Regions from separate parts of the Streptomyces sp. NPDC056835 genome, predicted to be linked through region 1. Evidence: riboswitches for the same ligand, from Rfam matches in the RefSeq annotation. Region 1 holds a riboswitch; each other region holds the start of a gene.
What was found. Region 1 has a riboswitch for cyclic di-AMP ahead of ACFRMN_RS23620 (transglycosylase family protein). Riboswitches for the same ligand answer to the same signal wherever they lie in the genome.
Positions count from the first base shown of each region.

Region 1 (3,266 bases):
GATGTCCACGTTGGAGTCGGCGTGCGAGCCGCCGTTCAGGATGTTCATCATCGGAACGGGCAGCAGGTGCGCGTTCGGGCCGCCGAGGTAGCGGAAGAGCGGGAGGTCCGAGGCCTCGGAGGCGGCGTGCGCGACGGCGAGGGAGACGCCGAGGATGGCGTTGGCGCCGAGCGACGACTTGTCCGGGGTGGCGTCCAGGTCGAACATCGCCTGGTCGATCAGGCGCTGCTCGGTGGCGTCGTACCCGACCAGCTCCGGGCCGATCTGCTCGATGACGGCGAGGACGGCCTTCTCGACACCCTTGCCCTGGTAGCGGTTCTGGTCACCGTCGCGGAGCTCAAGGGCCTCGAACGCACCGGTGGAGGCACCGGAGGGGACAGCAGCACGACCCGTGCTGCCGTCGTCGAGGCCGACCTCGACCTCGACCGTGGGGTTGCCTCGGGAGTCGAGGATTTCCCGGGCTACGACGACGTCGATGGACGGCACGAGCATCTCCTTCTGGGATGTGACGCTTGGAGTGCAGGGTCTCATTGGCCTTGCGACACGAGACTATCCGGCGCGGGGTGATCGGTCGGCCGGTGCCCGCCACCTAAGACGAAATGAGGTGCGATTCCCCCACGGCCGGAGCCACCGCCAGAGCCACGGCCGGAGCCACCGCCACCCGCGGGCGGGCCACAGCCGGAACCCCGGCCCGGCGCGTACGGGGGTTACGCGCCGGACCGGGGCGGTCTCGGGTGGGGCCGGTCCCGGGTGGGCCCCGGACAGGGCCGGACGGGCCGGGTGTGCCCGGCTTGGGCCGGGTGGGTCAGCTCAGGTGGAGCTGCTGGCCCGGGTAGATCACGTCGGCGTCGCTGACGATGTCCTTGTTCAGGTCGAACAGCTTCTGCCAGCCGCCCTTGACGTCCTCGGCCTTGGCGATCTTGGAGAGGGAGTCGCCCGACTTGACCTTGTACTCGCCGTCACCCTTCTTGATCGTGGTGGGACGGCTCTCGCCGCGCGAGGCCGGCTGGGCCGCGCCGCGCGTGGTCTCCTGCTGCTTCGGCTGCGCCTGCTGCGACTGCTGCGGCTTGGGAGCCTGCCGCTGCTTCGGCTGCGACTGCTTCTGGGTGGGCTGGGTGGCGGAGCCGCCGTCGTACGCGGCGCTGGACAGGCCCACGCCGCAGTTCGGCCACGCGCCCTTGCCCTGGCCGGCGAGGACCTTCTCGGCGACGGCTATCTGCTGGGACTTGCTGGCCTGGTCGGCGCGGGCGGCGTACGCGGTACCGCCGTAGGCGGCCCAGGTGGACGGCGTGAACTGGAGGCCGCCGTAGAAGCCGTTGTCCGTGTTGATGGACCAGTTGCCTCCGGACTCGCACTGCGCGACCTTGTCCCACTCGGCGGCGGTCGCGGCGGAGGCCGAGGTCGCGCCGATCAACGGGGCGGCGACGGCGGCACCGGTGACCCCGGCGAGCGTGGCGTAGCGGGCGGCCTTCGACGGGCGGCGGTGCTTGCCCTTGCTGGAACGCAGCAGCATGGAACATCTCCCTCACCGACGCCTACGAGGTCAGCTGTCGGGTTCGGGCCAAGTGAGTTGCCCGGCCTTGTGCTCAGTCGCACATGGCTTCACCCCAAGCCGGTCCTCGGCCGTCTCTCGACGGCCGGAGCCCGGCGCGAACCTTTGGGTCCCCCGCTCCTGCCTACGGCGCATGACGCGTCGGTTACTCCCCCCGACCGACGGCAGGATTCGGCGTGACGGTCGACGGGGCCCGCGGTGCGAGCGGTTCAGACCGTAATCACAGGTCTGCCCGTTGTTCAAAGAAGCACATCAAGGAAAAATCGCCCTTACCTCCCCCTTGAGCGAACCCATTTGCGCAGGTGAGAGAGGAAACGACCCAACCGCCGGACCAAAAGACCCCAGTTGCGGCGAAGAGACCCTTGTCTCACTTTCCCAGAAGTGGACATAGGGTCTCTAACTGCCCCTACTTCACGCCAAGATCAAGGGTCTGGCCAGGGAGGATCAGGTCGGGGTCGGCGCCGACGGTTTCCTTGTTCGCCTCGTAGATCGCGGACCACCCGCCGGGCACCTCGCGTTCATCGGCGATGAGCCAAAGGCAGTCGCCCGCACGGACGGTGTACTCACCGTCCACCGCGCCCGCGCCTTCCGTTTCGCCCGTCACGCCGTCCGCCGTGCCGTCCGTCACGCCGCCTGCCGTGCCGTCCACCGCGCCATCCGCGTTACGTGTCGATCCGTCACCTCGCGAGGCATGACGGCCGGATTCCCGCTCTTCGCCCGAATTGCCTGGTACGGAGTCGTCCGGGGCGGCGTCGCCGCGGTGCTTGCCCTTGGCGGCGCCGTCACCGGACCCGGCGGAGCCGGAGGGATCGGCGGGAGCGGGCTCCTTCGTACCGTCGGAGGCCGGGGCGTCCGGGGTGGCCGAGGAGGCGCCCGAGGGGGCGTCCGACGGAGACGAGTCGGGCGAGGAGGCGCCCCCTGTCTTCCCGGACGTCTCGGAGGGCTTGGGCGTTCCGGACGTCTCGGACGACTCGGACGACTCGGGTGCCGTCTCCGGCGCCGCCTCGGGCGTCGTACCGGGATCCACGCCCGGCGCCGCGCTGCCCGCCGTCAGCCCGGAGACCGCGGCGCAACTGGCCCACGCCCGCGGCCCCTGCGCGTCAAGGATCTTCTCGGCTATCGCGATCTGCTGCGAGCGGCTCGCGAGGTCGGCGCTGGCCGCGTACTCCGCGCCGCCGAAGTCGTCCCAGGTCTCCTGGGAGATCTGGAGTCCGCCGTAGTAGCCGTTCTTGAGGTCCGCGCTCCACATGCCGCCGCTCTCGCACTCGGCGACGCGGTCCCAGGTGGAAGCGTCCGCCGCACTGGCACCGGCGGCGCCGAGCAGCGGAATGGCGATCGCCGAGCCGGTCACCCCTGCCGCGACGATCAGAGCGGGGGCCTGGCGAGGTCGACGGTGTCGGCCGTTCCCGGAGCGCATGCGATTGCCTTCCGTGTGACTGATGTTTCGACTGCTGCGTGTGGCGGCTGAGTTTTCGAGAACGTAGCGGTACTCGAACTACTGTCACAAGTCGATGCAGCGGAGATCACGTGAAAGTCACAGTCTTGACGGACCGTCAGTAATCCTTCAGCCGGACAATGGCGTGAACTGCACCGGAAGCGTGCGCAATCCACGCATGATGAGCCCTCCGCGCCAGCGCAAATCGGCAGGATCTCCCGCAAGTCGCACGTCGGGCAGCCGGGTCAGCAGGGTTGCGAGCGCGGTCTGCCCCTCCAC
Region 1 is NZ_JBHUBB010000021.1:17,815-21,080, forward strand. It holds gene eno (phosphopyruvate hydratase) at 1-486, opposite strand, end outside; gene ACFRMN_RS23620 (transglycosylase family protein) at 806-1,510, opposite strand; cyclic di-AMP (ydaO/yuaA leader) riboswitch at 1,518-1,694, opposite strand; gene ACFRMN_RS23625 (transglycosylase family protein) at 1,959-2,969, opposite strand; gene ACFRMN_RS23630 (cytochrome P450) at 3,117-3,266, opposite strand, start outside.

Region 2 (3,266 bases), on a different contig from region 1:
CGGACACCCAGTTCCAGGTGGAGTCGATCAGCGAGGTGCTGACGGTGGTCGTCGTCTCCCTGCTGGCGCTGTACATCAACGGCGTCGTACGGCGCAGCGGCGAGCGGCTGGCCTCCGCCCGCATCATCGCCGAGACCGCCCAGCGCGCGGTGCTGCCCAGACCCGCCGAGCGGATCGGGGGGCTGCGGATCGCCGCGCGGTACGAGGCGGCGCAGGAGGGCGCGTTCATCGGCGGGGACCTCTTCGCCGTACAGGACACGCCGTACGGGGTGCGGCTGGTGGTCGGGGACGTACGGGGGAAGGGTCTTGACGCGGTCGAAGCGGTGGCGGTGGTCATCGGGTCATTCCGGGAGGCCGCCGAGCAGGAGAGTTCGCTGGAGGGAGTCGCGCAGCGGCTGGAGCGCGCGCTCAGACGTGAGGGGACGCGGCGGGACGGGCTCGACATCTTCGAGGGGTTCACCACCGCCGTACTCGCCGAGATCCCGCACGACGAGGGAGTGGTGCGGCTGCTCAACCGCGGCCATCCCGAGCCGCTGCTGATGTGCGGCGACGGTGAGGTGCGGATGCTCGCCCCGAGCGACCACGCGCTGCCGCTCGGGATGAGCGAACTGGGCGCGTGGCCGGACCGCGCCGAGCAGGCCCTGTATCCGGAAGGCGCGACGCTGCTCTTCTACACGGACGGGCTCACCGAGGCGCGCGATGCCCACGGGGTCTTCTACGTCCCGCGCGACCGGCTCGACGGGCGGGTCTTCCAGGGGCCCGACGAGATACTTCAGGCGCTCATCGACGACGTACGGCGGCACACGGGCGGCGGGAGCCAGGACGACATGGCGCTGCTGGCGGTCAGCCGGCCCTCGGAGGGCGAACCGGAGCGGCGCAGGACCATGCCCCTGGTGCCGTGAGACGGCCGCGATCGCCGTCGGAGTCGTCACCCTCATCGCCCGGCGCGGGGCCGGCGGGAGCTCTCGCCACTGTAGGTAATCGAGAGGTATCCCTCCGCATAACATTTGACACACCGTCAGAAATGCCGACTTCCCTGACGGGCTGTCAACTCGCCCGATTGCGTTCCGCTACGTCCCGGTACGTCCGATGCGAAGTCGTTAATGATCACCCGGAACAGCTTGGAATATGGGCCGGGTCTCTATTAACGTTCGATAACGCAGCGCGGTCGTCCCAGCCGTCGTAAGAGATGGCGCCGTGCGCACGCGCCGAATCCCGCGAGGGAACCGGGGAACCACCAATTGGGGTGAATCGGGTGTCTTTTGCTGCCCTGTGCGGCAGGAGCGCCCGTAGGAGACCTTCCTGCTCCGAACCCGTCAGCTAACCCGGTAGGCGAGAAGGAAGGAAAGGAGCACGCCTCAGTGGCGTCCAACAAGCCTGCCCCCGAAGCCGTCTTCGAAACGCACTCCCTCGGCAGCGAGCCGGACAGGGCATGGGGGGAATGGAATCCCACCGAGGAGTCCATACGGCCCGTACGCGGCCGGCACCGCGTCGCCAAGCAGCGCGGACTGGCCCGTAGCTCCACCGTCCTCGGCGTCGGCGTCATCGCCGCCGTCGGCGCGGGCGGCATCGCCACCGCGCAGGACAAGCCCGCGGTCTCCATATCCCTGCCCGACGCGATCACGGACAATCTCCCGGACGCCAAGTCCCTGCCGGGAATGGGCTCCCTCGCCTCGGACGACTCCGACTCCGAAGTCCTCGCCGCCCCGCTCACCACCGCCGGGCTCACGGCCGCCGACACCGAGCAGGGCGCCACCGACGCGGGAGAGGCGCTGCGCGCCCGAATCCTCCAGCAGGCCGAGGCACAGCAGACCGGCGCCGAGGCGGCGCGGAAGGCCGCCGCGGAGTCCGCGGCGGCCGAGCAGGCCGCGGCCGAGGCCAAGAAGCAGCAGACCGAGGCCGAGAAGAAGATCGAAGAGGCGAAGAAGAAGGCAGAGGCGGAGGCCAGGGCCAAGGCGGAGAAGGAGCGGCTGGCCAAGCTGGCCGCCAGCTACGCGATCCCCACCTCCTCGTACACGATCACCTCGACCTTCGGTCAGGCCGGCTCCCTGTGGTCCTCCGGCCAGCACACCGGCCTGGACTTCGCCGCGCCGACGGGCACCCCGCTCAAGGCCGTGCACAGCGGCACGATCAAGTCGGCCGGCTGGTCGGGCTCGTACGGATACCGCACGGTCCTGGAGCTCGATGACGGCACGGAGATCTGGTACGCCCACCAGTCCTCCATCTCCGTCAGCGCCGGGCAGAAGGTCACCACCGGCGAGGTCATCGGCAGGGTCGGCGCGACCGGCAATGTGACCGGCGCCCATCTGCACCTCGAAGTCCACACGGCGGGCGGCACGGGCCTGGACCCGATGAGCTGGCTGCGCGGCAAGGGCCTCAACCCGTAGGGCTTCCCCGCGGGCATTCCCCTGGGTAATCCCTCTGGGTATTCCCCCCGGGGTATTCCCCCATAAGGCCCACATACGGGCGCGGAGCGGGTTGGGACGCCCCCCTCAGGGGTTGCATCTCCCTATGACCGCTCTGCGCCCACTGGGCTCCTCCGATCTGCACGTCTTCCCGCTCGCCCTCGGCGGCAATGTCTTCGGCTGGACCGCCGACGAGACGGCCTCCTTCGCCGTCCTCGACGCGTACGCCGCCGCGGGCGGGAACTTCATCGACACCGCCGACATGTACTCCTCGTGGGCCCCCGGCAACGAGGGCGGTGAGTCCGAGACCGTCATCGGCGACTGGATCGCGTCGCGTGGCAATCGCTCCGACGTGCTGGTCGCGACCAAGGTGGGCGCGCACCCGCGGTACAAGGGGCTCAGGGCGGCCACCATCAAGGCCGGGGCCGAGGAGTCGCTGCGCCGGCTCCGTACGGACTACGTCGACCTCTACTACACGCACTTCGACGACCCCGAGGTGCCGGTCGAGGAGATCATGACCGCCCTCGACCAGCTGGTGCGGGCGGGCAAGGTCCGCGCGCTCGGCGCCTCCAACATCAGCGCGGAGCGGCTGGCCGCCTCGCTCGCCTTCTCGGAGCGCGAGGGGCTGGCCCGCTATGTGGCGCTCCAGCCGCACTACAACCTGGTCTCCCGGGACACCTACGAGGGCGAGCTCCGGGACACCGTGCTCCGGCACGGGCTCTCGGCCGTGCCGTACGCCGCGCTGGCGTCGGGCTTCCTCACCGGCAAGTACCGTCCGGGGACCGAGGTCGACAGTCCCCGGGCCGGCAAGGCGGCCGAATATCTGGCGTCGGAGCGGGGCGCCGAAGTCCTGACCGCGCT
Region 2 is NZ_JBHUBB010000026.1:24,363-27,628, reverse strand. It holds gene ACFRMN_RS26775 (PP2C family protein-serine/threonine phosphatase) at 1-902, shown strand, start outside; cyclic di-AMP (ydaO/yuaA leader) riboswitch at 1,197-1,350, shown strand; gene ACFRMN_RS26770 (M23 family metallopeptidase) at 1,362-2,387, shown strand; gene ACFRMN_RS26765 (aldo/keto reductase) at 2,512-3,266, shown strand, end outside.
Region 2: it holds a riboswitch for cyclic di-AMP, as region 1 does, so the genes downstream of both, ACFRMN_RS26770 (M23 family metallopeptidase) here and ACFRMN_RS23620 (transglycosylase family protein) in region 1, are expected to answer to the same signal.

Region 3 (3,266 bases), on a different contig from region 1:
GCGGCGGTGTGCCCCGGCGTGCGGTCCTCGCGTCCGTGGCGTTCGGCTTCGTCTCGGTGCTGCTCAATCTCAAGTGGCCCGACTCGGTCTTCCTGTACATGCTCAACGCGGTCGGCGCGGTGCTCCTCTTCGTATGGGCCCTGATCGCCGTGTCGCAGCTGCGGCTGCGACCCCGTATCGAACGGGAGGCGCCGGAGCGGCTGGTGCTGCGGATGTGGCTCTTCCCGGGGCTGACCTGGGCCACGCTCGCCGCGATGGCGGTCGTGTTCGGCCTGATGCTGACGAATGACGCGGCACGCCCACAGCTGCTGTGGTCCCTGGGCGCGACGGCGCTCGTCCTGGCGGCGGCGGGGGTACGGGAGCTGCGCGCGCGGCGCGCCTGAGCCCGGGACGCGGGAACGCGGGAACGCGCGCACGCGGAACGCGGCGGGCCGGACCGGCCCTGAGGGCTGGTCCGGCCCGCCGCGAGCGGTGTGCGGGCCTGTCAGTAGGGGCCGTTCACGTTGTCGATCGAGCCGTACCGGTCGGCCGCGTAGTTGGACGCGGCGGTGATGTTGGCGACCGGGTCGTAGCTGTCCGTCGACGTACCGGGCACGTGGTAGGCCTGGAACGTGGGGTCGATGACCTGCAGGAGCCCCTTGGACGGGGTACCGGCGGCGGCGTTGGAGTCCCAGTTGTTGATGGCCCACGGGTTGCCCGAGGACTCGCGCATGATGTTGCGGTAGATGCCGTCGTACGAGCCGGGGATGCCGTGCGCCGCCATGACGTCCAGCGACTCCTGGATCCAGCCGTCCAGGTTGTCGGCGTACGTCGTCGTGGCCGCCGCGGTGGCGTCGGCGCCCGTATCGGCCGTGGCGCTCTCGTCAGGCGCCGACGTGGCCTGCTCGTCGGCGGTGGAGTCGCCGGTCGAGTCCGCGCTGGAGTCGGCGGTCGAGTCTGCCGGGGTCTGCGAGTCGGACCCCGTACCGAGCGTCAGTGTGAGACCGGGGAGGATAAAGCACGGGTCGCCGCCGATGACGTCGCGGTTGTCCTCGTAGAGCTGCTGCCAGCCGCCGCTCAGCGAGTACTCGTCCGCGATCTTGGACAGCGAGTCCCCCCAGACCACGGAGTAGGTCGCCGGGGTTTCCGTCTGGACGGTGGCGGCCGGGGTCAGGGTCACCTTTGCGGTGGCGGCGGTGTGCGCCGACGGGGCCGCTTCCGCGGTGGTGGCGGCCAGCAGGGGGAAGGCGAGTACGGCACCGCCCGTGCCCGCGGTGACGAGACCTCTGGCGACGGGGCTGTTCTTGGGACGACGGTGCTTAGCCTTTGAGGCCATGACGAATTCCTCTCCTGCGCCTGCGAGGTGAGCTGTCGGGTTCGGACTGGAGATGCCCGGCCGCACTGTGAACGCGGCTTAACCCCAAGCCGGTCCGGAGTACGGATCGGCGACTTACCTGGGTCCCCCGCTCCTGCCGGACGTGGGTGGGTGTGGGGCTCCGGACAGCGGCAGGATTCGGCGTTCCATCCGGAGTGACGAGAACGTAAGCGAGGACGCCCGGACGAAACAAGCCCTGAATTCACAACGGAATCCAATTCGTGAATCCGGCCCGAAATGATCTCGTTATCGGCCCGATACCGGGGAACTCAACTCGCCTTCCCCGCGCGCGAAATGGACGAGGAGGCGGGCCCGCGACCGGGAACTTACGTGACACACATCACGCCCATGACGGAAATGTCCAGGTCACGACACCGAGCAGAGCATGGAAAGCCGCGTAAACGCTACATAAATGGACTTCGGGGAGAACAGACATAAATCGCCCATAAAGGCGTGATGTGGCCTGGTCGGTCCGACCTCGACAGTCCCACCCATGACCGGAAATGCGGGCGCCTCACAAGGGCCGCCGTATCGCGCATGATCGCGTAATTCGGAAGCCGCCCTTGGCGGCCTCTCGCGAACCCCTGCGGCCCCCGTGCGAGCCGCTTCTCGCGGCCATTGAACCGCTCAACGCCATCGAATTGGCGGAGCCGTGCGCGTTTCTGACCTTCTATCGTTTCCGAACACGGGCGGGCCACGTGTCAGTTCCGTGGCAGCCTTTCACCGAAGAGTGGATCGAAAGCGACGACCACCCCTTCGGCAAAAGGCAGTTCGCGGCCGAAGGGGGAGCGTGGTCCAGTCCCACGCTCCCCCTTCGGCCGCCTGCGCGCACAGCGCGCGTTCCGCGCTATATGCCCAACTCGGCGAGCCGGCGCGCCGGTTCGTTGCGCCGCCAGGCGATGACCAGGAAGGCGATCAGCCCGAGGACGGGCAGGGCGCAGACGCTCCAGCTCAGCGACAGGGGCGGGCCCGGCTGGTCGAGGACGGTCAGGTGCTTGAGGGTCCCCGTGCCATGACCCTCGGGGCCGTCGATGGCGAAGGTGAGCGCCACGTCGCCCGGGTCGGGGAAGGACTTGATGTCCAGACCCCAGACATCGAGTTTGCGGGGGTGGCGCGCCAGCGGGGTGACGCGGTCACCGGAGTCGAGGCCGGTGGCGTCACGGGTGAGCGTGCCCGATTTGCCCGCTATCCCTCCTTCGGGGGCGAAGGTGAAGTCCAGCGACTGCATGGCACGCAGCGGCCAGGTGGAGAACCCGATGGTCAGGCTGTACGGGCCCGCCTGGACGCGTTCGGTGTGCACGATCCCGACTGGCTCGTAGGCGGCGGCCGGCGTGGCCGACGCGAAGAGCAGGGCCGCCACCGCGGACAGCGCGAGGACCAGGGAGCGTACGCGGCGGGCCGGGGGCCGGGGAGTGGTGGTGCGTGAGGACGGCGCCGGGGCGGGGCCGGTGAGATGGCTGTGCACGGATCAGTTGCCTTCCGGGCTTGAGGTCGGGGTATTGGCGCGCAGGATGACGGCGAAGCGCGCGCCGAGGAAGCCGGCGAGGGCGCCGAAGGCCAGGCCCACGACGGCGGCGGCCAGCAGACCGGCGGCGTCGGGAGTGCCGGAATCACCGAGCAGGGACTTCTGGAGGAGCACCGAGACGCTGATCACCAGTCCGCCGGACGCGCCCAGAAGCTGGGGCAGCCACCGGTTCGACCAGCCACGCGTCGAGCCCAGCCACAGCAGCGTTTCGATGACAGCCGCCGCCAGGAGCATGAACATGGGGATGCTCGCGGGCAGTTCCGGAGCCTGGTTGCCGAGGTTGTCGCGCAGCGGCAGGCCCTGCGAGGCGGCGTAGACATGAGAGGCCCAGGGGGAGAACCACCACAGGAAGCCCTGGATGGCGGCGAGGGTGGCGCTGATGGCGAG
Region 3 is NZ_JBHUBB010000027.1:24,041-27,306, forward strand. It holds gene ACFRMN_RS27450 (amino acid permease) at 1-383, shown strand, start outside; gene ACFRMN_RS27455 (transglycosylase SLT domain-containing protein) at 485-1,315, opposite strand; cyclic di-AMP (ydaO/yuaA leader) riboswitch at 1,320-1,508, opposite strand; gene ACFRMN_RS27460 (hypothetical protein) at 2,202-2,819, opposite strand; gene ACFRMN_RS27465 (hypothetical protein) at 2,823-3,266, opposite strand, start outside.
Region 3: it holds a riboswitch for cyclic di-AMP, as region 1 does, so the genes downstream of both, ACFRMN_RS27455 (transglycosylase SLT domain-containing protein) here and ACFRMN_RS23620 (transglycosylase family protein) in region 1, are expected to answer to the same signal.